DNA from 4 places in the Variovorax sp. P2_H12 genome. Region 1 is predicted to be linked to each of the others. Evidence: predicted binding sites of a transcription regulator. Region 1 holds the regulator's gene; each other region holds the start of a gene.
What was found. The regulator sigma-54, encoded in region 1, starts transcription at its own class of promoters, with help from an activator protein. The targets are predictions, from matches to a motif close to TGGCANGNAANCTGCTTT.

Region 1 (5,825 bases):
CCCGTCCAGCCCGCGATGCTGCATGATGCGCTGCTGCGGCAGGCGCAACGCTGAACCGCCTATGCTCCGGCCATGCCCGACGCGCTGCCGACACCCTTGGTCGATTCCAACGACGCCCCATGCTACGGCCCGGTGGCGATCGCCCTGCACTGGCTGCTGGCGCTGATGATCCTCGGCTCCGTCTGCCTCGGCCTGTCGATGACCGGTCTGCCGCTCTCGCCGCTGCGCCTCAAGCTCTACAACTGGCACAAGTGGGCCGGCATCACGATCCTGGCACTGTCGGCCGTGCGCCTGCTGTGGCGCCTGTCCCACCCGCCGCCGTCCCTGCCGGCGCGCATCCGGGCGGCCATGCCGGGCTGGCAATGGGTGGCGCACCGCGGCCTGCACCTGCTGCTCTACCTGCTGTTCTTCGCCGTGCCGCTGCTGGGCTGGGCCTACAGCTCCGCGTTGGGCTTTCCCGTCGTGTGGCTGGGCGTGCTGCCGTTGCCGGACTTCGTGCCGGTCGACAAGGATTTCGCCGAGGCGGTGCTGAAGCCGCTGCACAAGATCGGCGCCTTCGGCCTCGCCGCGGCGGCGCTGGTCCACGCCGCGGCCGCCCTCAAGCACCACTTCGTCGACCGCGACGGCCTGCTCGACCGCATGTCGCCTCTTTCACCCCGGAAACGCCTCCCATGACCCTCCTTGACATGGCCTGCCGCGGGTGGTGCGCGGCGGCGCTGATCGTCGCCGGCACGGCCGCCGCCGAGCCGCCGGCACCGGCGAAACTGCTGCCGGCCCCGAGCCGGATCGCCTTCGTGTTCAAGCAGATGGGCGTGCCGGTGGAAGGCGTGTTCAGGAAGTTCGATGCCCGGATTGCCCTCGACCCGCGCAAGCCCGAAGACGGCAGCGTCGCGCTGCAGATCGACGTCGCCAGCGCCAGCCTGGGCATCCCGCAGACCGATGCCGAGCTGCCTAGGCCCACCTGGTTCGACAGCGACCGTTTCCCGAAGGCGGAATTCCACTCCAGCGCCATCAAGGCGCTGGGCAGCGGCCGCTTCGAGGTCGCCGGCCGGCTGACCATCAAGGGCAGCAGCCGGGACGTGGTCGTGCCGGTGGAGATCCTGCAGTCCTATGGCCAGTCGACCGCGACTGGAAGCCTTACGATCCAGCGCCTCGCCTTCAGGATCGGCGAAGGCGAATGGACCGACACGTCGATGGTGGCCGACGACGTGCAGGTGCGCTTCAAGCTGGTGCTGACCGGCCTCGGCCCGCTGTGAAATCCTTCGATGTTTCCACCTTCATCCGAAAGCGCGCCATGAAGAAATTGCTCACACTCGCCGCGCTGGCGACGGCGGCGGCACTGGCCGGCGCCCAGCAGGCACCCGAGGCGGCCGCCAAGCCGGCCGGCGGCCCTGCCAAGGGCGCGAGCTACGTGGTCGACCCGACCCATACCTTCGTCAACTACGAGATGGGCCACTACGGCACCACCACCAACCGCGGCCGCTTCAGCACCAAGGACGGCCAGGTCAAGATCGACCCCTCGGGCACCGCCGGCAAGATCGACATCACGATGGACATCAGCTCAATCAACACCGGCGTCGACCTGCTCAACCGGCACCTGCTGAGCAAGGACTTCTTCAACGTGGCGGAGTTTCCGACCGCCCGCTTCGTCGCCGACCAGATCGACTTCAGCGGCGACAAGGTCACGCAGGTCAACGGCACGCTCACCTTGATGGGCAAGAGCCGCCCCGTGGTGCTCAAGGCCAACCGCTTCAACTGCTACCTGAGTCCGCTCATCAATCGCCAGATCTGCGGCGGCGACTTCGAGACCTTGGTGGAGCGCAGCCAGTGGGGCATCAACTGGGGGCTCGCCTTCGGCTTCGAGGACAAGGTGAGGCTGCTGGTGCAGGTCGAGGCCATCAACATCCAGTAGCGCTACAGCAGGCTCTCCGGCGCCAGCGGCGCGAGCAGTTCCAGCATCACGCGGTCCCACAGGCCCGAGTCGGGCTCCACGGTGAGCACGTCCTCGGCCTCGCCCTCGCGGCTGACCCATTCGAGCGCTTCGCCGCCGTCGGCGAAGCGCACCCGGTAGGCGCCCTGCTGCTTCAGCACGTCGAGCAGCTTCAGGACCTGCTGCGCCATCTCGGGGCTGGCGATGAACAGGCCGATCTCCGTGTTGTGGGTGTCCGAGCGCGGATCGAAGTTCATCGAGCCCAGGAACAGCGCCCTGCGATCGAAGATCGCCGCCTTTGCATGCAGCCGGCCGACCTGCGAGCCGAACAGGCCCAGCCGCACGCTGCGCTTGGTGCGCGCCGAGCTCAGCTCGTGGATCTCGACGCCGAGCCGCAGCATGTCGGGACGGTAGCGCCGGTAGCCGGTGTGGACCAGCGGCTCGTCGGTGGCCGCCAGCGAATTGGTGACGACGCTGATCCGGACCCCGCGCCCGCGGACCTCGCGCATCACCTCCAGCCCCGCCTGGCCCGGGATCAGGTAGGGCGACACCAGCGTGACTTCGGCGCGCGAGCGCCGCATCTGCTCGATCACGTTGTAGCGCACGCTGTCGACGTCGAGCAGCGGCACCCCGCCATAGGAGGCGGTCTTGCCGACCACGCGGTCGGGCGAGTCGGCATAGGCTTCGGCCAGGGTCCAGATCAGGCCGAGCCGGGCGCCGTCCTTCAGCTCCGGCCCCAGCGGCGCGTAGCCCAGCACGTCGTTCGGTGCCGGCGGGCGCGGCGGCGCAGTGGTTGCGGGGCCGGTGGCCTGATCGAAGCGCTGCTGCAGCTCCTCGCGCGGCAGCGAGGATGCGACCACGCTGCCGATCGGCCGCACGTAGGGGCTGTTCCAGTACAGGTCGAACAGGCTGCCGAGGCGCTTCACCAGGGCGCCGGCGACGAAGGTGTCGATGTCCAGGAAGTTCGCGCCGGCGGTCTGCGTGAAGTACTGACTGCCGATGTTGCGCCCGCCTGCCACCGCCATCGCGCCGTCGGCGATGAAGAGCTTGTTGTGCATCCGGCGATTGACGCGGTCGAAGTCGAACAGCGAGCTCGAGAAGCGCTGCAGCAGGCTGCCGCGGCCGGCCGGGAAAGGGTTGAACAGCCGCAGCTCGAGGTTCGGCGTGGCGGCCAGCGCCAGCAACAGGTCGTCCTCGCCCGAGGTGTAGAGGTCGTCCATCAGGAGCCGCACGCGCACGCCGCGCAGGGCCGCATCGCGCAGGGTGCGCAGGAAGTAGCGGCCGGTGTCGTCGTTCTCGATCTGGTAGTACTGGACGTCGAGCGTGCGCTCGGCGCGGCGCGCGAGCTGCAGCCGCGTGTCGAGCGCGAAGTCGCCGCCGGGCATGAGCCGGAAACCGCTCAGATCCGGATCGGGCGACGAGGCCTTGGCGATCCGGCCCAGCGCGGTCTCGCCCGAAGCCATGATTGCACTCGAGGGCGGGCGCTCGACATCGGCCGGCAGCATCGCGCAGCCGCTGGCCAGAAGCACCGCCGCCGCCAGTGCCGCACCGAGCCGCCACCCGCGCACCAGCACGCCCTAGAGCGCCTTGCGCAGATTGGCCGGAGCGATACGCAGCGCCTCGCGGTACTTCGCGACGGTGCGGCGCGCGCACTCGATGCCCTGCTCCTTGAGCATCTCGGAGATCTGGCTGTCGGACAGCGGTTTCTTGAGGTCCTCGGCGCTCACGAACTGCTTGATCAGCGCCCGCACCGCGGTGCTCGAGGCATTGCCGCCGGTCTCGGTGCCGAGCGCCGAGCCGAAGAAGTACTTGAGCTCGAACGTGCCGTAAGGCGTCGCCATGTACTTGGCGGTGGTCACGCGGCTGATGGTCGATTCGTGCAGGCCGAGTTCGTCGGCGATCTCGCGCAGCACCAGCGGGCGCATCGCCAGCTCGCCGTGCACGAAGAAGCTCTTCTGCCGCTCGACGATCGCGTTCGACACCCGCAGGATGGTGTCGAAGCGCTGCTGGATGTTCTTGATGAACCAGCGCGCCTCCTGCAACCGCTGCGAGAGCGCCTGGCTGCCCTCGCCCTTGTGCTGCTTGAGCGCGCCGGCATAGATGTCGTGCACGCGCAGCCGCGGCATGACCTCGGGGTTCAGCATGACGCGGAACTTGATGTTGGTGCTGGTGCCGTTGCCGATGCGCGTGACGATCACGTCCGGCACCACCACGTTGCGCTCGACGTCGACGAAGCGGCGGCCCGGCTTGGGCTCGAGCCGGGCGATCAGCTGCAGGGCGGCGCGCACCTCTTCCTCGTTGCTGCGCGCGAGCGTCGCCAGCCGCTTGAAATCGCGCCGCGCGAGCAGTTCCATCGGCTGCTTGCAGACCGCGATCGCGGTCTGGCGCACCCGCGCCTCGTCGGCACCCTCGCCGGGGTGCGCCAGGGCGCGCAGCTGGATCGTCAGGCACTCGCCGAGGTTGCGGGCGCCGACGCCCACCGGCTCCAGGCTCTGCAGCAGGCCGAGCGCGACCTGGAAGTGATGCACCAGGTCGTCGAACTGGTCGTTGTCGTCGCCGGCCAGGCCCGAGGCCAGGGCCGGCAGCGAATCCTCGAGGTAGCCGTCGTCGTTGAGCGACTCGATCAGGAAGCGCAGCGCGGCGCGGTCGGTCTCGCTGAGCCGCAGGCCCAGTGCCTGCCGATGCAGGAAGGACTGCAGCGTTTCGTGGCTGCGCGCCAGTTCGGTGGCGTCGGTGCGTTCGTCGCCGAGGTTGTTGGCGCGCGCGGGCGCATCGCCGCCCCATTCGCTGTCGTCGGGTGCCAGGTCGACCGTGCCGTCGCCTTCCCAGTCGGGCTCGCCGTCGGCGGCGTCGAGCGGCGCCGTCTCGGCCTCGGGTGTCGCGACCGCAACCTCGGTGGCAGCGGCCGCGGGGCCGGGAGCGTAGTCGCCATCGCCTTCGGCCTGCCGATCGTCGTCGCGCACCGGCGCATCGGCGGCGTCCAGCCCGAACTCCTCGCGCGCCGCCTCTTCGGCCGTCCGCTCGAGGAAAGGGTTGTCGTCGAGCATCTGCTCGACTTCCTGGCTCAGCTCGAGGGTGGACAGCTGCAGCAGCCGGATCGATTGCTGCAGTTGCGGCGTCAGCGCCAGATGCTGGGAGACGCGAAGCGAAAGCCCCTGCTTCATCGAGTAAGGCCCCTACATCCGGAAATGTTCGCCCAGGTACACGCGTCGCACCTCGGCGTTGTCGACGATCTCCGAAGGCGTGCCTTGTGCCAGCACATGCCCGTCGCTGATGATGAACGCGTGATCGCAGATGCCCAGCGTCTCGCGTACGTTGTGGTCGGTGATGAGCACGCCGAGGCCGCGCTCCTTCAGGAAACTGATGATCCGCTGGATCTCGATCACCGCGATCGGGTCGATGCCGGCGAAGGGCTCGTCCAGCAGGATGAAGCGCGGCTGCGTCGCCAGGGCGCGCGCGATCTCGACCCGGCGGCGTTCGCCGCCGGACAGCGACAGCGCCGGTGAATCGCGCAGGTGGTCGACGCGCAGGTCGGCCAGCAGTTCGCCCAGCCGCTCGTCGATGTGCGCCTTGCTGAGCGGCACCATCCGGCCGTGGTCGTCGGGCTCGCTCTGCAGCTCGAGCACTGCGCGCACGTTTTCCTCGACCGTCAACTTGCGGAAGATCGAGGCCTCCTGCGGCAGGTAGCTCAGGCCCATGCGCGCGCGACGATGGATCGGCATGTGGGCGATCGGCTCGCCGTCGATCGAGATCTCTCCGGCATCGGCCCGCACCAGCCCGACGATCATGTAGAACGAGGTGGTCTTGCCCGCGCCGTTGGGGCCCAGCAGCCCGACCACTTCGCCCTTCTGCACGGCGAGCGACACATCCTTCACGACCGTGCGGCTGCCATAGC
Region 2 (5,825 bases), on a different contig from region 1:
AGCTCGGCCTGCTGACCGACCTGCGTGCCCGCGAGTTCTACGAAAAGCCGACCGCCGAGCGCAAGCGCAAGAAGGCCGCGGCCGTCAAGCGCCACTACAAGCGCGTGCGCAGCATGCAGCTGCCCAAGAAGCTGTACTAAGCACCTGCAGCGTTGGCCCCCGGGCCAACGCCCGGTTCAGCCCGGATCGAGCCGCGCCAGGGAATACCTGCCGCGGCTTTTGTTTTTTCGCTCCATCTACGAAAGCCTGCCATGAGCCTCAAGGACCAGATCACCGAAGACATGAAGACCGCGATGCGCGCCAAGGACTCCGAGCGCCTGGGCACCATCCGCCTGCTGCTCGCGGCCCTCAAGCAGAAGGAAGTCGACGAACGGGTCGAACTCGACGACGCGATGGTCGTTGCGATCGTCGACAAGCTGGTCAAGCAGCGCAAGGACTCGGTCACCGCCTTCACCCAGGGCGGCCGCACCGACCTGGCCGACAAGGAAGCCGCCGAGATCAAGGTGCTCGAGGTCTACCTGCCGCAGCGCATGAGCGCCGAAGAGGTCGCGGTCGAGGTCAAGGCGATCGTCGCCGAGCTCGGCGCCAAGGGCCCGGGCGACATGGGCAAGGTGATGGGCGCGGTCAAGACCCGGCTGGCCGGCAAGGCCGACATGGGCCAGGTCAGCGCCGCCGTGAAGGCAGCGCTCGCGGGCGCCTGAACGTGAAGGCGAGCCCGGTCCTCAAGGCCTGCGCCTGCCTGGTCGACGGCCGGGGCCGGCTGCTGGTGTTCCACCACCCCGAGGACCGGGGCATGCAGCTGCCCAAGGGCACCATCGAGGCCGGGGAAGCGCCCGAGGCCGCGGTGCGGCGCGAACTGCTGGAGGAGTCCGGCATCGACTACCTGGGTGAACTGCTGCCGCTTGGCACCATCGACCGCGACTGCGAGGCCGGTGTCGAAGGCAACAAGCGCCGCCACCCGCAGCTCTGGCATCTGTACCTGATGCGCGCCGAAGCGCCGCTGCCCGAGACTTTCGAACACGTCGCCTCGGGCAGCCCCGAGGAAGACGGCCTGGTGTTCAGCTTCAGCTGGCTAACGCACGACGCGCCGCTGGATCACTTCGCCGCCCCTTACGTCCGGGTCATCGAGAAAGTCCGCGCCGTCCTGGCCCCCTGAACCGCACCCGCGCGTGCTTGGCCGGCGCAGCCAGGCCCGTTGGTGAAACACCGCGGAACCGGCTTCGCCGGGCCGCTGGTGTTGCCCCCGGTAGGGGGTGGGCGCCCGGACACGAAGTGCCGGGCAACCTGGGGGCGAGTCACCAACTCGCTTCGCGCTCCGGCGTGGCGCTGATGTGGTGGATCGACAAATCCGCTCCTTCGTACTCCTCTTCCTGCGACAGACGCAGTCCGAGGGTGGCCTGCAGCACGCCGTAGACCGCGCCGCCCGCCACCAGTGCCCAAGCCACGCCGATCGCGACGCCGATGAGCTGGGCCCACAGGTTCACGCCGCCGATGCCGCCCAGCGCCCGGGTGCCGAAGATGCCCGCCGCGATGCCGCCCCAGGTGCCGCACAACCCGTGGAGCGGCCAGACGCCGAGCACGTCGTCGATCTTCCATTTGTTCTGCGTCAGGGTGAAGAGCTTGACGAAGATCGCGCCGGCCACGCCACCCACCACCAGCGCACCGATCGGGTGCATCAGGTCGGAGCCCGCGCAAACGGCCACCAGGCCCGCCAGCGGGCCGTTGTAGACGAACCCCGGATCGTTCTTGCCGAGCGCCAGCGCCACCAGCGTCCCGCCCACCATGGCCATCAGCGAATTCACCGCCACCAGGCCGGAGATCTTGTCGATCGTCTGCGCGCTCATCACGTTGAAGCCGAACCAGCCCACGCACAAGACCCAGGCGCCGAGGGCCAGGAACGGGATGTTCGACGGTGGATGGGCGCTCAACGAGCCGTCGCCGCGGTAGCGGTTGCGGCGCGCGCCCAGCAGCAGCACCGCCGGCAGGGCGAGCCAGCCGCCCATCGCGTGGACCACGACCGAGCCCGCGAAGTCGTGGAATTCATGGCCCGTCACCCGCACCAGCCAGTCCTGGATGCCAAAGGCCCGGTTCCAGGCGATGCCCTCGTACAGCGGGTAGACGAAGCCCACGATGACCGCCGTGGCGATGAGCTGCGGCCAGAACTTGGCGCGCTCGGCGATACCGCCCGAAATGATCGCCGGGATCGCGGCGGCGAAGGTGAGCAGGAAGAAGAAGCGCACCAGCTCGAAGCCGCTACCGAGCGCCAGCTGCTCGGCGCCGACGAAGAAATGCGTGCCATAGGCGACGCCGAAGCCGACGAGGAAGTAGACGATGGTCGAGACCGAGAAATCGACCAGGATCTTCACCAGCGCGTTGACCTGGTTCTTTTTGCGTACCGTTCCCAGTTCGAGAAAGGCGAAGCCCGCATGCATCGACAACACCATGATGGCGCCCAGAAGAAGAAAAAGCGCGTTCGTGCCCCGAGTCAGTGCATCCATGAAATTTGGCTTGTTGAAGTTGCGTCGATGTGGTGCTCTCAGCCCTGAATCAGGGGCTGGCACGTCCATCGAAAGCAATAATGGTGCCAAATACGCTTCACCGCGGTGCCCCACCGTCCCATACCGTTGCATGACGCACTGAAATGTTGCTCGCCCCCAGGTTGCCCGGCACTTCGTGTCCGGGCGCCCACCCCCTGCCGGGGGCAACACCAGCGGCCCGGCGAAGCCGGTTCCGCGGTGTTTCACCAACCGGCCTGGCTGCGCCGGCCAAAGCCATCGGCGCTGGGGGTTTTTCTACGGCTGCGCGCAGCGCGCCTGTTGGCGGGCAGTCGCGGAACCGGCTTCGCCGGGCCGCTGACTGCGCCCCCGGTAGGGGGTGGGAGGGCTACACGCAGTGAGCCCGACCTGGGGGCGAGCCTATGCCCCCGCGACCTTCATGCGATTGACCAGCACGGAGCCGGTGGTCTTTGCGCCGTAGTTGTAGACATCCGCCCCCACCGCCTCGATCCCCAGCAGCATGTCCTTGAGGTTGCCGGCGATGGTGATCTCCTGCACCGGGAACGCGATCCGCCCCTTCTCGACCCAGAAGCCGCTGGCGCCGCGCGAATAGTCGCCGGTGACGTAATTGACGCCCTGCCCCATCAGCTCGATCACCAGCAGGCCGGTGCCGAGCTTGGCGAGCATGGCGTCGAGGTCGTCGCCCTTCTTCGTCAGGCGCGAAGTCAACGTGAGGTTGTGCGAGCCGCCGGCGTTGCCGGTGGTCTTCATGCCCAGCTTGCGCGCCGAATAGGTGCTGAGGAAATAGCCCTCGAGCCGGCCGGCATCGACCACCCTGCGCTTGCGGGTGACCACGCCTTCGTCGTCGAACGGCGAGCTTCCCTTGCCGCGCAGCACATGCGGGTCCTCGACCACGTCGATGTGCTTGGGCAGCACCTTCTTGCCCAGGGAATCGAGCAGGAAGCTGCTCTTGCGGTAGAGCGCGCCGCCGCTGGTGGCCTGCACCAGGCCACCCAGCAGCCCGGCCGCCAGCGGCGACTCGAACAGCACCGGGCATTCGGTGGTCTTGATCTTGCGCGACTGGAGACGGCTCAGCGCGCGTTCGGCCGCATAGCGCCCGACCGCCGCGGGGCTCGCGAGCTCGTCGGCCGAGCGCATCGAGCTGTACCAGGCGTCGCGCTGCATGTCGTCGCCGCGGCCAGCAATCGGCGCCACCGAGATCGAATGGCGCGAGCTCGCGTAGCCGCCGCGGAAGCCGTGCGTGTGGGCGCTGAAGAAATGGCTCTGCTGGGCCGAGACGCCCGCGCCTTCGCTGTTGGTGATGCGCTTGTCCGTGGAAAGCGCCGCCGCCTCGCATTCGAGCGCCAGCCGGGCCGCCTGCTCGCTGGTGACAGCCCAGGGATGGAACAGGTCGAGGTCGGGCTGCTCCTTGGCGATGTCGGCCTCGTCGGGCAGGCCGCTGACCGGATCCTCGGCCGTGAAGCGCGCGATGTCGTAGGCCGCCTGCACGGTCTGGGCGATCGCGGCTTCGGAGAAGTCGGAGGTGCTGGCGTTGCCGCGGCGATGGCCCACGTAGACCGTGACGCCGAGCGACTTGTCGCGGTTGCGCTCGACGTTCTCGAGCTCGCCCTTGCGCACCGAGACGCTCAGGCCGCAACCCTCGGACGCTTCCGCGCCGGCATCGGTGGCCCCGAGCTTCTTGGCGTGCGCCAGGGCCGAATCGACCAGGTTTTCGAAAAAGGGACGGCTGTAGGCGAAGCCGGAATCGGCGCGCGAGGAAGATGTGGTCATGTGTTGGCTATGATACTTGCGCCCCCTGTTCCCGATGGTGCGGCCAACGATTGCCTCTATGTCCCGCAAACCCAAAAAAGGCTACTTCGTCCGTGGCGAGTTCGTCGCCGAAGGCAGCGAACTCGATCTGGAGCTCAAACGCGAGCTCAAGGGCACCGACGCAGCCAGCAAGACCGACCTCAAACGCGAAAGCGCCGAACTGCAGGCGCTGGGCGAAGCCCTGCTCGGCCTGCGCGCCGGCCTCTTCGACAAGCTCGACCTGGGCGACAAGCTCAGGGACGCGATCGAGGACGCCAAGCGCATCACCAACTTCGAGGGCAAGCGGCGCCAGATGCAGTTCATCGGCAAGCTGATGCGCGGCCTCGACGCCCCGACCCTCGACACGATCCGTTCCGCCCTGGCCGAACAGGATCGCCTGCCGGCCGAGGAAACCGCGGCGCTGCACGAGGCCGAGCGCTGGCGCGACCGGCTGATCGCCGACGACGACGCGCTCGGCGGCTGGATCGAGACCCACCCCGCGACCGATGCCCAGCAGCTGCGCGCGCTGGTGCGCCAGGCCCGCAAGGACATCAAGGCCGGCCCGCCCGGCGAAGCGCCGCGCCAGGGCAAGGCCTATCGCGAGGTGTTCCAGATCGTGCGCGCCCAGCTGCGCGTGCATGGCAGCGCGGACCACGCGGACGAGGCCGCGGCCCAGTCGCGCGAGGAGGACGCATGATGGCGCCGGCGCTGGATCCGGTGCGCATCGGCATCGTCTCGATCAGCGACCGCGCGTCCAGCGGCGTCTACGAGGACAAGGGCCTGCCCGCCCTGCAGGAATGGCTGCAGCGCGCGTTGCGCAATCCGATCACCTTCGAGTCGCGCCTGATCCCCGACGAGCGGGCCGGCATCAGCGCCGCGCTGATCGACCTGGTGGACGCCGGCTGCTCGCTGGTGCTGACCACCGGCGGCACCGGCCCGGCCCCGCGCGACGTCACGCCCGAAGCCACGCTGGCCGTGGCCCACAAGGAAATGCCGGGCTTCGGCGAGCAGATGCGGCAGGTCAGCCTGCGCTTCGTGCCGACCGCGATCCTGTCGCGGCAGGTCGCGGTGATCCGCGACCGCAGCCTGATCATCAACCTGCCGGGTCAGCCCAAGGCGATCGCCGAGACGCTCGAAGGCCTGCGCAATGCCGACGGCTCGCAGGCGGTGGCGGGCATCTTCGCCGCCGTGCCCTACTGCGTCGACCTGATCGGCGGGCCCTACCTGGAAACCGATGACGCGGTCTGCAAGGCCTTCCGGCCCAAGTCGGCGATTCGCCCGGCGTAGGCCTCGCCTGGTCAGTTGAGGACAGAGCAAAACTGCTGCGCAGTTCTTGGTCTGTCCCGCAAGGTCTCAGGAGAGCGTGTAGGCCGTCTTCACCACGGTGAAGAACTCCTGCGCGTACTTGCCCTGCTCGCGCGGGCCGTAGCTCGATCCCTTGCGGCCGCCGAAGGGCACGTGGTAGTCCACGCCCGCGGTCGGCAGGTTCACCATCACCATCCCGGCCTGGCTGTGGCGCTT
Region 3 (5,825 bases), on a different contig from region 1:
CGCGGCCGGGGTCAGCATCCGCACGATCAACGAACTCTGCCACCGCCAGCATGGCGTCACGCCGATGGAGTTGCTACGCAACCTGCGTCTCGACGCCGTCCGTTCACGGTTACGAATCCAGCCTGACCTGAGCATCACCGAGACGGCCCTGACCTTCGGGTTCGGGCACCTGGGCCGCTTCTCTGCCTATTACTTTGACCGCTTCGGCGAACTTCCGCGACAAACGCAGGCGAGGCCCGAATAGGTGCCTGGGCCTGGTTTGCAGGGCACCCTCTTGCAAGCACTTCTTCCATCAATTGTGCCTGGTAGCGGCATGCCGCGACCCAAAGTGCACCGATGCGTTCCGACTCCTCTTCGCAAGCCGTGCGCGTGAGGGCTCGCGACGGGCCGGTGGATGCTCGCGTATCCCTTTCATCGATGAATGGGGTGCAGTCGGCTGTTGCGAGCTCGGTCGTTCTGGTCTTTTCCACTGGGGGCACTCCTTCATCGGCAGCAGGCGGCGACCCAGCAACTGGGCCCTCCATGCGGTGGCAAGTCTACGAAGCGGAGGTGCGGACAACTATCCAGTTACTGCGCGCTGGCAGCCAAGGACTATCCGTCCCCTGCGAGCGTCCTAGCACCGTCCGTGAACCGCCAATTGGGCTTGTTCAGGGCTCTGAACACGACCAACTCGAACTCGTTGGCGGGCAAGTGGTGCAGCCCTCACCGTTGGCGACGACGCCCGAGTCCGGCAAGGTCTCCTCGATCGCAGCTGCGCGCAAGAAGCGCGATGCCGCCAGGCGGCCCGGACTGCGCGAGCTTCCCGATCATCTGCCACGGCGAACAGTGGTGCACACGCCGCACGGCGGGTGCAATTGCGAGGCCTGCGGTCGCGGCCTGCATGAGATCGGCCAGGACGTGAGCGAAGTGCTGGACTACGAACCGGGCAGCTTCCACGTCGTGCGTCATGTGCGACCGAAGCTGGCGTGCACGGGCTGCCACACGATCAGCCAGGCGCCGGCTGCAGGGCGCCGGTCGCGGCACATGCCATTCAGCCGAGAACGGGTGCTCGCGGCGTAGTGCTCGTGCGGCCGCTGCGGCATGCAGCACCGCGTCGCTGGAGAAATTGCTTTTGGCGCGCGGGCGCCATTGCCGGGGGGCTGAGGCACTGGCGCTAGTCTCGTCATGGAACTCGGAGGCTAAACACGACTGCGTCGAATCGTCGCCGCGGTGATGCTGTTCGGGACAATTCCCAGATGCCTTTTGGCGGAACCACGAAGGGCGGTTTCCCAAGAACTGCACCAGTTTCGCTCCACGGCGGAAGGGGCATTTGAATGAAGTAACCAAGCTTGGAGTCGGAACCTATCCCTCCGCACATCCAACATGAATAGATCATTGCTTTCGCTCGCCCTTCTCGGCTTGATCGGCTCTGCCCACGCACAGTCCGAACAGGCTCTCGCGCGGGCCAAGAATTGCATGGCCTGCCACTCTGTGCAAGCCACCAAGGTGGTTGGTCGTTCCTTCAAGGACATTGCTGCCAAATACAAGGACGACATGCGATCGAAGCACATGCGCGCCAGCCGGAATGTCTCTTGGAGCCTCCACGGTCTGAACCGATCTGCGATTGGAACGCCGGTCGAGCGATCAAGCCGATAGCAGTTCGCCAGCGCGCTTGAACACGTCGACGGGCGTCGGCATGGCCGAGCGCTCGACGGATGCGCCAGGGCTCTTTCCCACCAGCTTTTCATAGTCCGAAAGCTCCGCCGGCGCAGGGCTGCCCCCGCTGGAGGCGAGTGCCTGCCAGACTGCCAACAACAGCAGGCCGATCGCCAGGGTGGCCAGCCAGGATCGTGAGGTCGAAATCGAGCTTTGCATGGTCACGCCCTGCCCAGCGACTTCAGGTATTCTGCGGGGCGGTCGGAGTCGAAGCTTTTGCCCAGAATGGTTTCCTTGCGGAATCCGACCTCGGGCGCCTTGCCGCCGCGCTCCTCGATGAGGCGCTTTGCATCGGTGGCCAGCATGACCTGTCGGGCAAGGCCCTTGTAGTCCAGGTCCTCCTTGATCATGTTCCATCTGCGCATCTGGGTCAGAAGCCAAACCGCGCTTGAGTAGTGGGGGAAAGGCTGAAAGTCGATGCGGCGCGGCAGGGTCTTCACGTTGCCGAGGCCATCCGCATACCTGCCGGTCAGGACCTGGTCCACGACCGTTTCGGGCTGATTGAGATATTGGGGCTGGGCAAGGATCTTGGCCATCCCCGCGCGATTGCCAGGGTCGGATACATGCAGGCTCGCCGCGATGATCGCGCGGTAGGCGGCCATGAAGCTGTTCGGATGGGCCTTGATCCAGGCCTCGGTTGCGGTCACCGAGCAGCAAGGATGCTCCGGCCAGATCTCGCTCGAGACTAGGTGAATGAAGCCCGCACCTTCGTACACGGCGCGTTGGCCACCCGGCTCGCCGCCGAAGAAACCGTCGATGTTGCCAACCCGGAGGTTGGAAACGTATTCGGACGGAGGAACGACGCGGTAGGAGATGTCCCTGTCCGCGTCCAGCCCCGCTGACGCGAGATAGTGGCGCAGCTGGAGCATCTGATGGGACTGCTCGAACGGCACGGCGAACCTGAAGCCTTTCCAATTCTTCGGGTCGCGGTTGTCCTTGTGCTTCATCGAAAGGACCAGCGAATTGCCATTCTGGTTGAGCACCGTCATCACGCGGGCCGGAATGGGAGCGCCGCCGATGCCGGCGGACATCGCCAGCGCAACAGGCATCACCTGCTGGGAGATGTCCAGTTCGCCATTGACCATCTTGTCGCGGATCAGGGCGATTCCGGCGATCTTCTGCAGGCTCAGTTCCAGGCCCTCGCGCGGGAAAAGCCCGAGCTGCTCCGCATAGATCAGCGGCGTCGCGCAGGTGATGGGCAGGAAGCCGACGGCAAGCCGCTTTTTCTCCGGCGCGCCCTTGTTGCGCTCCTGCGCAACGGCGGCAAGCTGGGTCAGCGGCGTAAGCGCCGTGAGTGCGGCCAGCGCCCCTGCCCGCCCCAGCGTCTTGACGAAGGCACGCCGCAGGCCGTGCTCGGGAAAGAGGCCGTGCAGCATGCCCTGAGCCATGGCACCAGCCAGCGCATCGTCGGCGTTCGCAGGCTTTCCTGCGAGGCACTCTTCGTTGTCACCATGCGTGCCGCCGCATGCGCAGAGGCTGGTGCAGGAAAGGCGAACATACTCGTGTGATGGGTCCATGGGCCCTCCAGACTGGGTTGAACGGATCAGGTCCGCGACACGGCAATGGTGAGCATGTTCCGTGCAAACAGCTCCGGGAAATTCACAACCCGCTGTGCGCAGATCCTGCATGGACCCATAGAGCCCGTAAAAACGCACCTCTCGTTGCGTTTTTCGAGTATCTGTGCGGCCGTACCGGCAACTATCCTGTGGAACTCAGCAACGCATAGCGAGTACCTGACATGAGTTCATTGCCCCGGGTGAAGGTTGCCGCCGCCCACGTAGCACCGGTGCTGCTCGACAAGACCGCCACGACCGAGAAGGCGGTGTCCATCATCAAGGAGGCAGCCCTCAACGGCGCACAGGTGATCGCGTTTCCAGAGACGTACATCCCGGCGTTCCCGGTCTGGGCGGCTCTTTGGGCGCCCATTTACAATCACGATCTGTTCGAGGCCATGGTCGAGAACAGCGTCTATGTGCCGGGGCCCGAGGTGGCCTTGATTGCCGCGGCCGCCAAGCGCTTTGGCGTGTGCGTGTCGATGGGCATCAGTGAACGCAGCACGGCCAGCGCTGGCTGCATCTGGAACTCGAACATCCTGATCGGAGAGACGGGCGAGTTGCTCAACCATCATCGCAAGCTGGTGCCGACCTTCTACGAGAAGCTGGTCTGGGCGGCGGGCGACGGACAAGGGCTGCGCGTCGCCGAGACGCGTTTCGGGCGCATCGGCGGCTTGATCTGCGGCGAGAACACCAACCCGCTCGCACGCTTCGCGCTCATGGCGCAGGCGGAGCAGATTCATATCTCCAGCTGGCCGCCGATTTGGCCCACGCGCAAGCCGTCGGGAGGTGGGAACTTCGACAACGTTGCGGCAAACCGTATTCGGGCGTCCGCCCATTCATTCGAAGCCAAGGCATTCGGAATCATCTGCGCGAGCTTCATGGACAAGGCGATGCGTGACTTCCTGGTGGATCGCGATCCGGCCGTGGCAGAAGTGGTCGACGGCACGCCGCGCGCCGCGTCGATGTTCGTGGACCCGACCGGCACGCAGATCGGCGACACGCTCCAGAACGAGGAAGGGATCGCCTACGCCGAGTTCGACCTGAACAAATGCATCGAGCCGAAGCAGTTCCATGATGTGGTCGGCTACTACAATCGATTCGACGTCTTCTCTCTGGGTGTCGAGCGCCGCCGCCACCAGCCGGTCGCATGGTCGGGACAGGCCGATCCGCAGTTTCCGCGGCTGCTCGACGATGAGATGACTGCCGGGGTGCTGGATGAATAGCGCCGCGTTCCTGCCACCGCTGCCTGAAGGAGCGGAGCGCTCGGTCGTCATTGGCCGGTCTCCCGGATTCCATCTGAAGCCGCCACCCGTCCCTGCGGCGCTGCGCGACTTCATCACATCCGATGCGCAGCTCTTCGAGACCATCCACATGGGTTCGGTCGAAGTCGACGCCAAGCTCTGGCGACTGCAAGTGGACGGGCTCGTCCGCAGGCCTTTCTCCATCGGCCTGGACGCTCTCAGGCAGCTGCCTTCAGTCTCCGTCACCGCCTTCCACGAGTGCTTTGGCAGCCCCCTCGCGCCCGCCGACAGCAATCTCTGGCGGGTAGGCAACGTCCGGTGGACCGGTGTGCCGCTGGCTGTGCTGCTCGAGCATGCGCAACTCGAGGCGGGTGCTACCCATGTCTGGTCGGACGGCCTGGACAGCGGCGAGTTCGGCGGCCGCAGGATGAATCGGTATCGCAAGGATCTGCCGATTTCGAAAGCGCTGTCTCAGGAGGTGCTCGTGGCTTACGAGATGAATGGCGTACCTCTGACGCGCGAGCGGGGAGGTCCGGTTCGCCTGGTCGTGCCAGGCTGGTTCGGCACCAACATGACGAAGTGGCTCTGCCGCCTATCGGTCCAGGATCGGCGTGCCAACTCTCCCTTCACGACCGTCTGGTACAACCGCGACAAGAATCACGGGGGAGAAGTCGTTCGAGAGCCCGTGTGGGCAGTGGAGCCAAATTCACTGATCACCCATCCCGCGCCCGGCGACACCATCTCCACTGACACGGTGGAGATCAACGGCTGGGCCTGGAGCGACAAGGGCATCCGTGGCGTGGATCTCAGCACCGATGGCGCAGTCACGTGGCAATCGGCCGAGGTCCGGCCCCGTCAAGAATTCGAATGGCAGCAGTTCACAGCAACGCTTCCGCTGCCGCGATCGCCCGGCCCCGTGAACATCGTCGCGAAGGCCCGTGACACCGATGGATCGTTCCAGCCATTGAGCGGAGCGCGAAACGCGGCACATTCGGTCCAGATCCAGCGGCTTCTGTCAGATTCTTGACGAATCATCTCGACGTTCGTCGACGACGTGCACGCAATGTATCGGACGGAGTCTCGCCGAACTGCTTTTTGTATTCCTGCGCAAAGCGTCCCAGGTGTAAGAAGCCGTGCTCCAATGCAATGTTGGTAACCGTCTCCTCATCCGCGACATTCAAAAGCTGCTCACGAACCTGTCCGAGACGAACCTTCCGTAGATAGGCCGTTGGCGTAGTCGTACGGTGCTCCTGAAATGCGCATTGCAAGGCACGCACGCTAACCCCGAGCGAGGAGGCAACATCAAAAACAGTCAAGGACAGATCGCCAATGC
Region 4 (5,825 bases), on a different contig from region 1:
GCTCGAAGGCGGCGATGTGCGCTTCCAGGCCCGCGTGCCGGCGCGCGACAGGGTCGTGCTCGACCACGGCCATGCGCGGGTCCGGGGATGAATGGCCCCCACGCTCCCCCACTTCGTGTGGGTCGCTGCCCCCCGAGGGGGAGTCAGCAGGCCGCCCGTCAGCGCGAAGCGCGGACTTCGCCGCGCTGGCGGCCCGGCGCCGGCCTAGATTTCTCACCCAAGGAGGCTCTCGTGAATACCCAGGATATCGATCCCACCGTCGCGCCGCTCACACGTCGCCACTGGCTCGCCGGCGCCGCCGCCGCGAGCGCCGCCATCGCCTGGCCGGCGATGGCGCAGCAGGCCTTTCCGGTCCGGCCGGTGCGTTTCGTCGTGCCTTTTCCTCCCGGCGGCCCGGTCGACACGACGGCCCGCGCGGTCGCGCTCAAGCTGTCCGAGATCTGGGGCCAGCAGGCCATCGTCGACAACCGCGCGGGCGCGGGCGGCATCGTCGGCGCCGAGATCGCGGCCAAGTCGCCGGCCGACGGCTACAACCTGCTGGTGTGCAGCATCCACCACGCGGTGCTGCCGAGCCTGAAGCCCAAGCTGCCCTACGACATCGAGCGCGACTTCGTGCCGGTGAGCTTCGGTGCCATGTTTCCGGTGGTGCTGGTCGCGCATCCGGCGGTGCCGGTGCGCAACGTCGCCGACCTCATCGCATTGGACAAGGCGACGCCGGGCAAGCTGAGTTTCGGATCCTCGGGCAGCGGCGGTGGAACGCACCTGGCCGGCGAGCTGTTCAACATGCAGGCCGGCACCCGGTTGCTGCATGTGCCCTACAAGGGCAGCGCACCCGCCATGACCGATCTGCTCGGCGGGCAGGTGCAATTCATGTTCAGCGATGCGCCCACGGCCCTGCCGCAGATCAAGGCCGGCAAGGTGCGTGCCATCGCGGTGGCGAGCGCGCGCCGTTCGGTGCTGCTGCCCGACGTGCCGACCGTGGCCGAGTCCGGACTGCCTGGCTACGAGGCGTACTCGTGGGCGGCGTTCGTGGCGCCGGCCGGCACGCCGAAAGACATCGTTCAGCGCCTCAGTGCCGACCTCAACAAGGCGCTCGACGATCCGCAGGTCAAGCAGCGACTGCACGAAGTCGGTGCCGAAGCCATGCCGAGCACGCCGCAGGGCTTCGGGAAGATGCTCCACGCGGAAATCGACAAGTGGACGCGCGTGGTCCGCACCGCCAACATCCAGGTGGACTGATGAGCGCACAGGACCTCGACCCCGGCCCGCGCATGCTGTCCCGGCGCGATGGCCCGGTGCTCGTGCTGACCCTCAGCAACCCGGCCGCGCGCAACGCGATGCATCCGTCGCTCTATCGCACCGCGGTCGAGCGGATGCGCGAGGCCGCGGGCGATCGCCAGATCCGCGCCATCGTGCTCGCCGGCGAGGGCGATCATTTCTGCGGCGGCGGCGACCTGAAGCGACTGGCCGACCAGCGCCGCCGGCCGCGCGAGGAACAGCTCGGGCACCTCGATGCGCTGCACGACTGGGTGATGGCGATGCACGATGCGCCGCAGCCGGTGATCGCCGCGGTCGAGGGCGCGGCGGCCGGCGGCGGCTTTTCGTTGTGCCTGGGCTGCGATCTGATCGTCGCTGCCGAGGATGCGAAATTCGTGATGTCGTACGTCAAGGTGGCCCTGTCGCCCGACGGCGGCGGCTCCGATTCGCTGGCCCGCGCCTTGCCGCCGCAGGCGGCGCTCGAACTGCTGCTCGACGGCGGCGTCTGCAGCCCCGAGCGGTTGCATGCGCTGGGCGTGGTCAACCGGCTGGTGCCGCACGGCCAGGCGCTCGAAACGGCGCTGGCCTGGGCGCATCGGCTGGCCGCCGGCCCCTTCGATGCCCAGGCGCGCATCAAGCAGCTGGTGCACGCCGCGCGCGGACGCTCGCGCCGGGCGCAGCTCGACGCCGAGCGCGATGCCTTCGTCGAGAGCCTCTACAGCGAGGCCTGCGGCGACGGCATCGCCGCCTTCCTTTCGGCCCGCCATCGCGGGTAGCCCATTTCCTGGAACTTCATGTCCGATCTGCTCGAATCCGCCCTCAATCCCCAATCGGTCGCGGTCATTGGCGCCTCCGAGAACATCCACAAGATCGGCGGCCGACCGATCTACTACATGCAGCGGCACGGTTTTCGCGGGCGCATCTACCCGATCAACCCGGCGCGCCAGGAGGTGCAGGGCCTCGAGAGCTACGGCTCGCTGGCGGCGCTGCCCGAGGTGCCCGACCTGGCGCTGGTGATCGTCGGCGGCGACAAGGCCGTGGCCGCGGTCGACGAATGCGCCGCGCGCGGCGTCAAGTCGGCGGTGGTGATCGCCTCCGGCTTCGGCGAGGCTGGTGCACAGGGGAGGGCGGTGCAGCAGGCAATGGCCGACCGGGCGCGGGCCGCGGGCATGCGGCTCTACGGCCCCAACACCCAGGGCCTGGCGAATTTCGGCAATGGCGCCATCGCCGGCTTCTCGACCCTGTTCGTCGAGGTACCGCCGGCCGACGGGCCGATCGGCATCGTGAGCCAGAGCGGCGGCATGAGCGCCATGGCCTACGGCCTGCTGCGCGGGCGCGGCCTGGGCGTGCGCCATGTGCATGCCACCGGCAACGAGGCCGACGTCACCGTGTCAGACCTCGCCTGGGCCGTCGCCCACGATCCGGAAGTGAAGCTGCTGCTGCTCTATCTGGAGACCATCGCCAACCCCGGGATGCTGGCCCGCACCGCCGCCTATGCGCGCGAGCGCGACCTGCCGATCGTCGCCGTGAAGGCCGGGCGCTCCGAAAGCGGGCAGAAGGCAGCGTCGTCGCACACCGGTTCGCTGGCCAACGAAGACCGCGCGGTCGATGCCTTCTTCAAGCACCACGGCATCTGGCGCGTGCGCGACCCGCACGCGCAGGCACTGGCGGCCGAGGCCTATCTCAAGGGCTGGCGGCCCGAAGGCCGGCGGCTGGTGGTGATCAGCAATTCGGGCGCGAGCTGCGTGATGGGCGCGGACGCTTCCGAGGAGCTCGGCCTTCCCCTGGCGGAGTTGTCGCCGCAGACGCGCCAGGACGTGGCCGACAGGCTGCCGGGCTTCGCGACCGCCAGCAACCCGATCGACATCACGGCGGCACTGCTGTCCAACAGCGGCCTGTTCGGCGACGTGCTGCCGGCGGTGGCGCAGGACCCGGCGGCCGACCTGTTCTTCATCCACATCCCGGTGGCCGGGGCCGGCTACGACGTGGAAGCCTTCGCCGCCGACACGGCCAGGTTCGAGGCCGGCACCGGGAAGCCGGTGGTGGTCGCGGCCTGGCAGGCCTCGGTCGCGGCCCCCTTCAAGGCCAGGGGCATCCCGACCTACGCCAGCGAGGCGGAGGCGCTCGGGGTGCTGGCGCAGCTCGCTTCGCACACGGCGCTGATGCGCAGGCCGCAACGTGCGTGGCCGGCCGAACCCTTGCCGCCGCTGCCGACGGGGACTGGCCGATTCCTGAACGAGGCCGAGAGCCTTGCGCTGCTGGCGGCGCGTGACATTCCGGTCGTTGCGCACCGGCTCTGCCGCTCGGCACGGCAGGCGCGCGACGCCTGGACGGCGATGGGCGTGCCGGCGGTGGTCAAGGCCTGCTCGGGCGACGTGCCCCACAAGTCGGAACACGGGCTGGTGGCGCTGCACGTGCGCAGCGCCGACGATGCCGCCGCGCTGTTCGAGCAGCAATGGACCCGGCTGGCCGAGCTCGGTGCTTCGCAGGACGGCGTGATCGTGGCCGCGATGCACCGCGGCCGGCACGAGTTCATGGTTGGTGCGCGGCAGGATCCGGTTTTCGGGCCGGTGGTGGTGGTCGGCGACGGCGGCAAGTATGTCGAGGCGCTGCAGGACGTCGCCGTGCTGCTGCCGCCGTTCGACAGTGCCGACGTCGGCGCGGCCCTGCGTACCCTGCGCATCGCGCCGTTGCTGGAGGGGGTGCGCGGCGAGCCGCCGCTGGACGTCGCCGCCCTGTGCGCCGTGGTCGTGGCGGTCGGCCGTCTGATCGCCGCGGCCTCGGGACGGATCGCCTCCATCGACGTCAATCCGGTGCTGGTGGGCGCCCGGGGGGAGGGTGCCATGGTCCTCGACGCCCTCGTCGAGCGAGCCTGAGCACGCGACGGCCGTACCCGTCATCCGGGCAGGCCCGGAGCGCGACGGCCGGGATCTTGGCCTTGAACTTGCTAAGCTATGGTCAAGGAGATTGGTCGTCCCATGCACAAATTCGATGAGATGTACGAACAGCTGCCCTACCACGGCGCAGCGGTGCGAAGCCACTACAAGCGTTACGACCAATGGCTTGCGAGGCAGCCCGGCGAGGTGATGCGTTCGCGGCGCGAGGAGGCGGAAATGATCTTCCGCCGGGTCGGCATCACCTTTGCGGTCTACGGCGCGAAAGACGAGGACGGCTCGGGCACCGAGCGGCTGATTCCCTTCGACCTGCTGCCGCGCATCATTCCCGCGCACGAGTGGGCCTCGATGGAAAAGGGCCTGGTGCAGCGCGTGACCGCGCTCAACCGCTTCATCCATGACGTCTACCACGGCCAGGAGATCATCAAGGCCGGCGTGATCCCGGCCGAGCAGATCCTGAACAACGCCCAGTACCGGCCCGAGATGGTGGGCGTCAAGGTGCCCAACGACATCTACTCGCACATCTCGGGCATCGACATCGTGCGTGCGCCCGATGCCCAGGGCAACGGCGAGTACTACGTGCTCGAGGACAACCTGCGGGTGCCCAGCGGCGTGAGCTACATGCTGGAAAACCGCAAGATGATGATGCGGCTGTTCCCGGAGCTGTTCAGCCAGAACCGCATCGCGCCGGTCGCCCACTACCCCGACCTGCTGCTGGAAACCCTGCGCGCCTCGGCGCCGCCGGCCACTGCCGAGCCCACCGTGGTGGTGCTCACGCCTGGCATGTACAACAGCGCCTACTTCGAGCACGCCTTCCTGGCGCAGCAGATGGGCGTCGAACTGGTCGAGGGCCAGGACCTGTTCGTCAAGGACGACTTCGTCTACATGCGCACCACGCGCGGGCCGCGCCGGGTCGACGTGATCTACCGCCGGGTCGACGACGACTTCCTCGACCCCGAGGTGTTCCGCCCGACCTCCACACTGGGCTGCGCCGGCCTGATGCGCGCCTATCGCGAAGGCAACGTCGTGATCTGCAACGCGGTCGGCACCGGCGTGGCCGACGACAAGTCGATCTACCCCTACGTGCCGAAGATGGTCGAGTTCTATCTGGGCGAGAAGCCGATCCTGAAGAACGTGCCGACCTACATGTGCCGCAACAAGGACGACCTGGACTACACGCTGGCCCACATGAAGGACCTGGTGGTCAAGGAGGTGCACGGTGCCGGCGGCTACGGCATGCTCATCGGCCCGGCCGCGACCCAGGCCGAGATCGAGGACTTCAAGAAGGCGGTGCTGGCCAAGCCCGACGGCTACATCGCGCAGCCGACGCTGAGCCTGTCGACCTCGCCGACCTTCGTCGACGCCGGCATCGCGCCGCGCCACATCGACCTGCGGCCCTTCGTGCTGTCGGGCAAGGAAGTCCAGATGGTGCCTGGCGGCCTGACGCGGGTCGCGCTCAAGGAAGGCTCGCTGGTGGTCAATTCGTCGCAGGGCGGCGGCACCAAGGACACCTGGATCCTCGAGGCCGACCGCGGCAGCAAGCCGCGGGCGCCGTCGCAAACCCAGAGCCAAGTGGCCTGATCGGAGGAACGTCTCATGCTGTCACGCACCGCCGATCACCTCTACTGGATGTCGCGCTACACCGAGCGGGCCGAGAACACCGCGCGCATGCTC

Region 2: a site for sigma-54 is predicted at 2,570-2,587, ahead of AC1DYK_RS06925 (ammonium transporter). Genes of this name have one in related genera too.
Region 3: a site for sigma-54 is predicted at 3,262-3,279, ahead of AC1DYK_RS34550 (CmpA/NrtA family ABC transporter substrate-binding protein). Genes of this name have one in related genera too.
Region 4: a site for sigma-54 is predicted at 4,191-4,208, ahead of AC1DYK_RS07695 (circularly permuted type 2 ATP-grasp protein). Genes of this name have one in related genera too.

The regions. Positions count from the first base shown of each region.
Region 1 is NZ_JBFUFO010000084.1:2,691-8,515, forward strand. It holds gene AC1DYK_RS35010 (sensor histidine kinase) at 1-54, shown strand, start outside; gene AC1DYK_RS35015 (cytochrome b) at 73-675, shown strand; gene AC1DYK_RS35020 (YceI family protein) at 672-1,256, shown strand; gene AC1DYK_RS35025 (YceI family protein) at 1,295-1,912, shown strand; gene AC1DYK_RS35030 (phospholipase D family protein) at 1,915-3,435, opposite strand; gene AC1DYK_RS35035 (RNA polymerase factor sigma-54) at 3,508-5,094, opposite strand; gene lptB (LPS export ABC transporter ATP-binding protein) at 5,107-5,825, opposite strand, start outside.
Region 2 is NZ_JBFUFO010000008.1:9,307-15,131, reverse strand. It holds gene rpsU (30S ribosomal protein S21) at 1-140, shown strand, start outside; gene AC1DYK_RS06935 (GatB/YqeY domain-containing protein) at 252-701, shown strand; gene AC1DYK_RS06930 (NUDIX domain-containing protein) at 704-1,156, shown strand; gene AC1DYK_RS06925 (ammonium transporter) at 1,296-2,498, opposite strand; gene pmbA (metalloprotease PmbA) at 2,916-4,286, opposite strand; gene yjgA (ribosome biogenesis factor YjgA) at 4,345-5,001, shown strand; gene mog (molybdopterin adenylyltransferase) at 4,998-5,591, shown strand; gene AC1DYK_RS06905 (aldehyde dehydrogenase family protein) at 5,658-5,825, opposite strand, start outside.
Region 3 is NZ_JBFUFO010000077.1:5,273-11,097, reverse strand. It holds gene AC1DYK_RS34570 (AraC family transcriptional regulator) at 1-244, shown strand, start outside; gene AC1DYK_RS34565 (IS66 family transposase zinc-finger binding domain-containing protein) at 709-1,059, shown strand; gene AC1DYK_RS34560 (c-type cytochrome) at 1,363-1,635, shown strand; gene AC1DYK_RS34555 (hypothetical protein) at 1,624-1,854, opposite strand; gene AC1DYK_RS34550 (CmpA/NrtA family ABC transporter substrate-binding protein) at 1,857-3,212, opposite strand; gene AC1DYK_RS34545 (carbon-nitrogen hydrolase family protein) at 3,434-4,474, shown strand; gene AC1DYK_RS34540 (molybdopterin-dependent oxidoreductase) at 4,467-5,519, shown strand; gene AC1DYK_RS34535 (AraC family transcriptional regulator) at 5,524-5,825, opposite strand, start outside.
Region 4 is NZ_JBFUFO010000008.1:172,799-178,623, forward strand. It holds gene AC1DYK_RS07675 (MaoC family dehydratase) at 1-91, shown strand, start outside; gene AC1DYK_RS07680 (tripartite tricarboxylate transporter substrate binding protein) at 331-1,239, shown strand; gene AC1DYK_RS07685 (oxepin-CoA hydrolase, alternative type) at 1,239-2,033, shown strand; gene AC1DYK_RS07690 (acetate--CoA ligase family protein) at 2,052-4,133, shown strand; gene AC1DYK_RS07695 (circularly permuted type 2 ATP-grasp protein) at 4,236-5,732, shown strand; gene AC1DYK_RS07700 (alpha-E domain-containing protein) at 5,748-5,825, shown strand, end outside.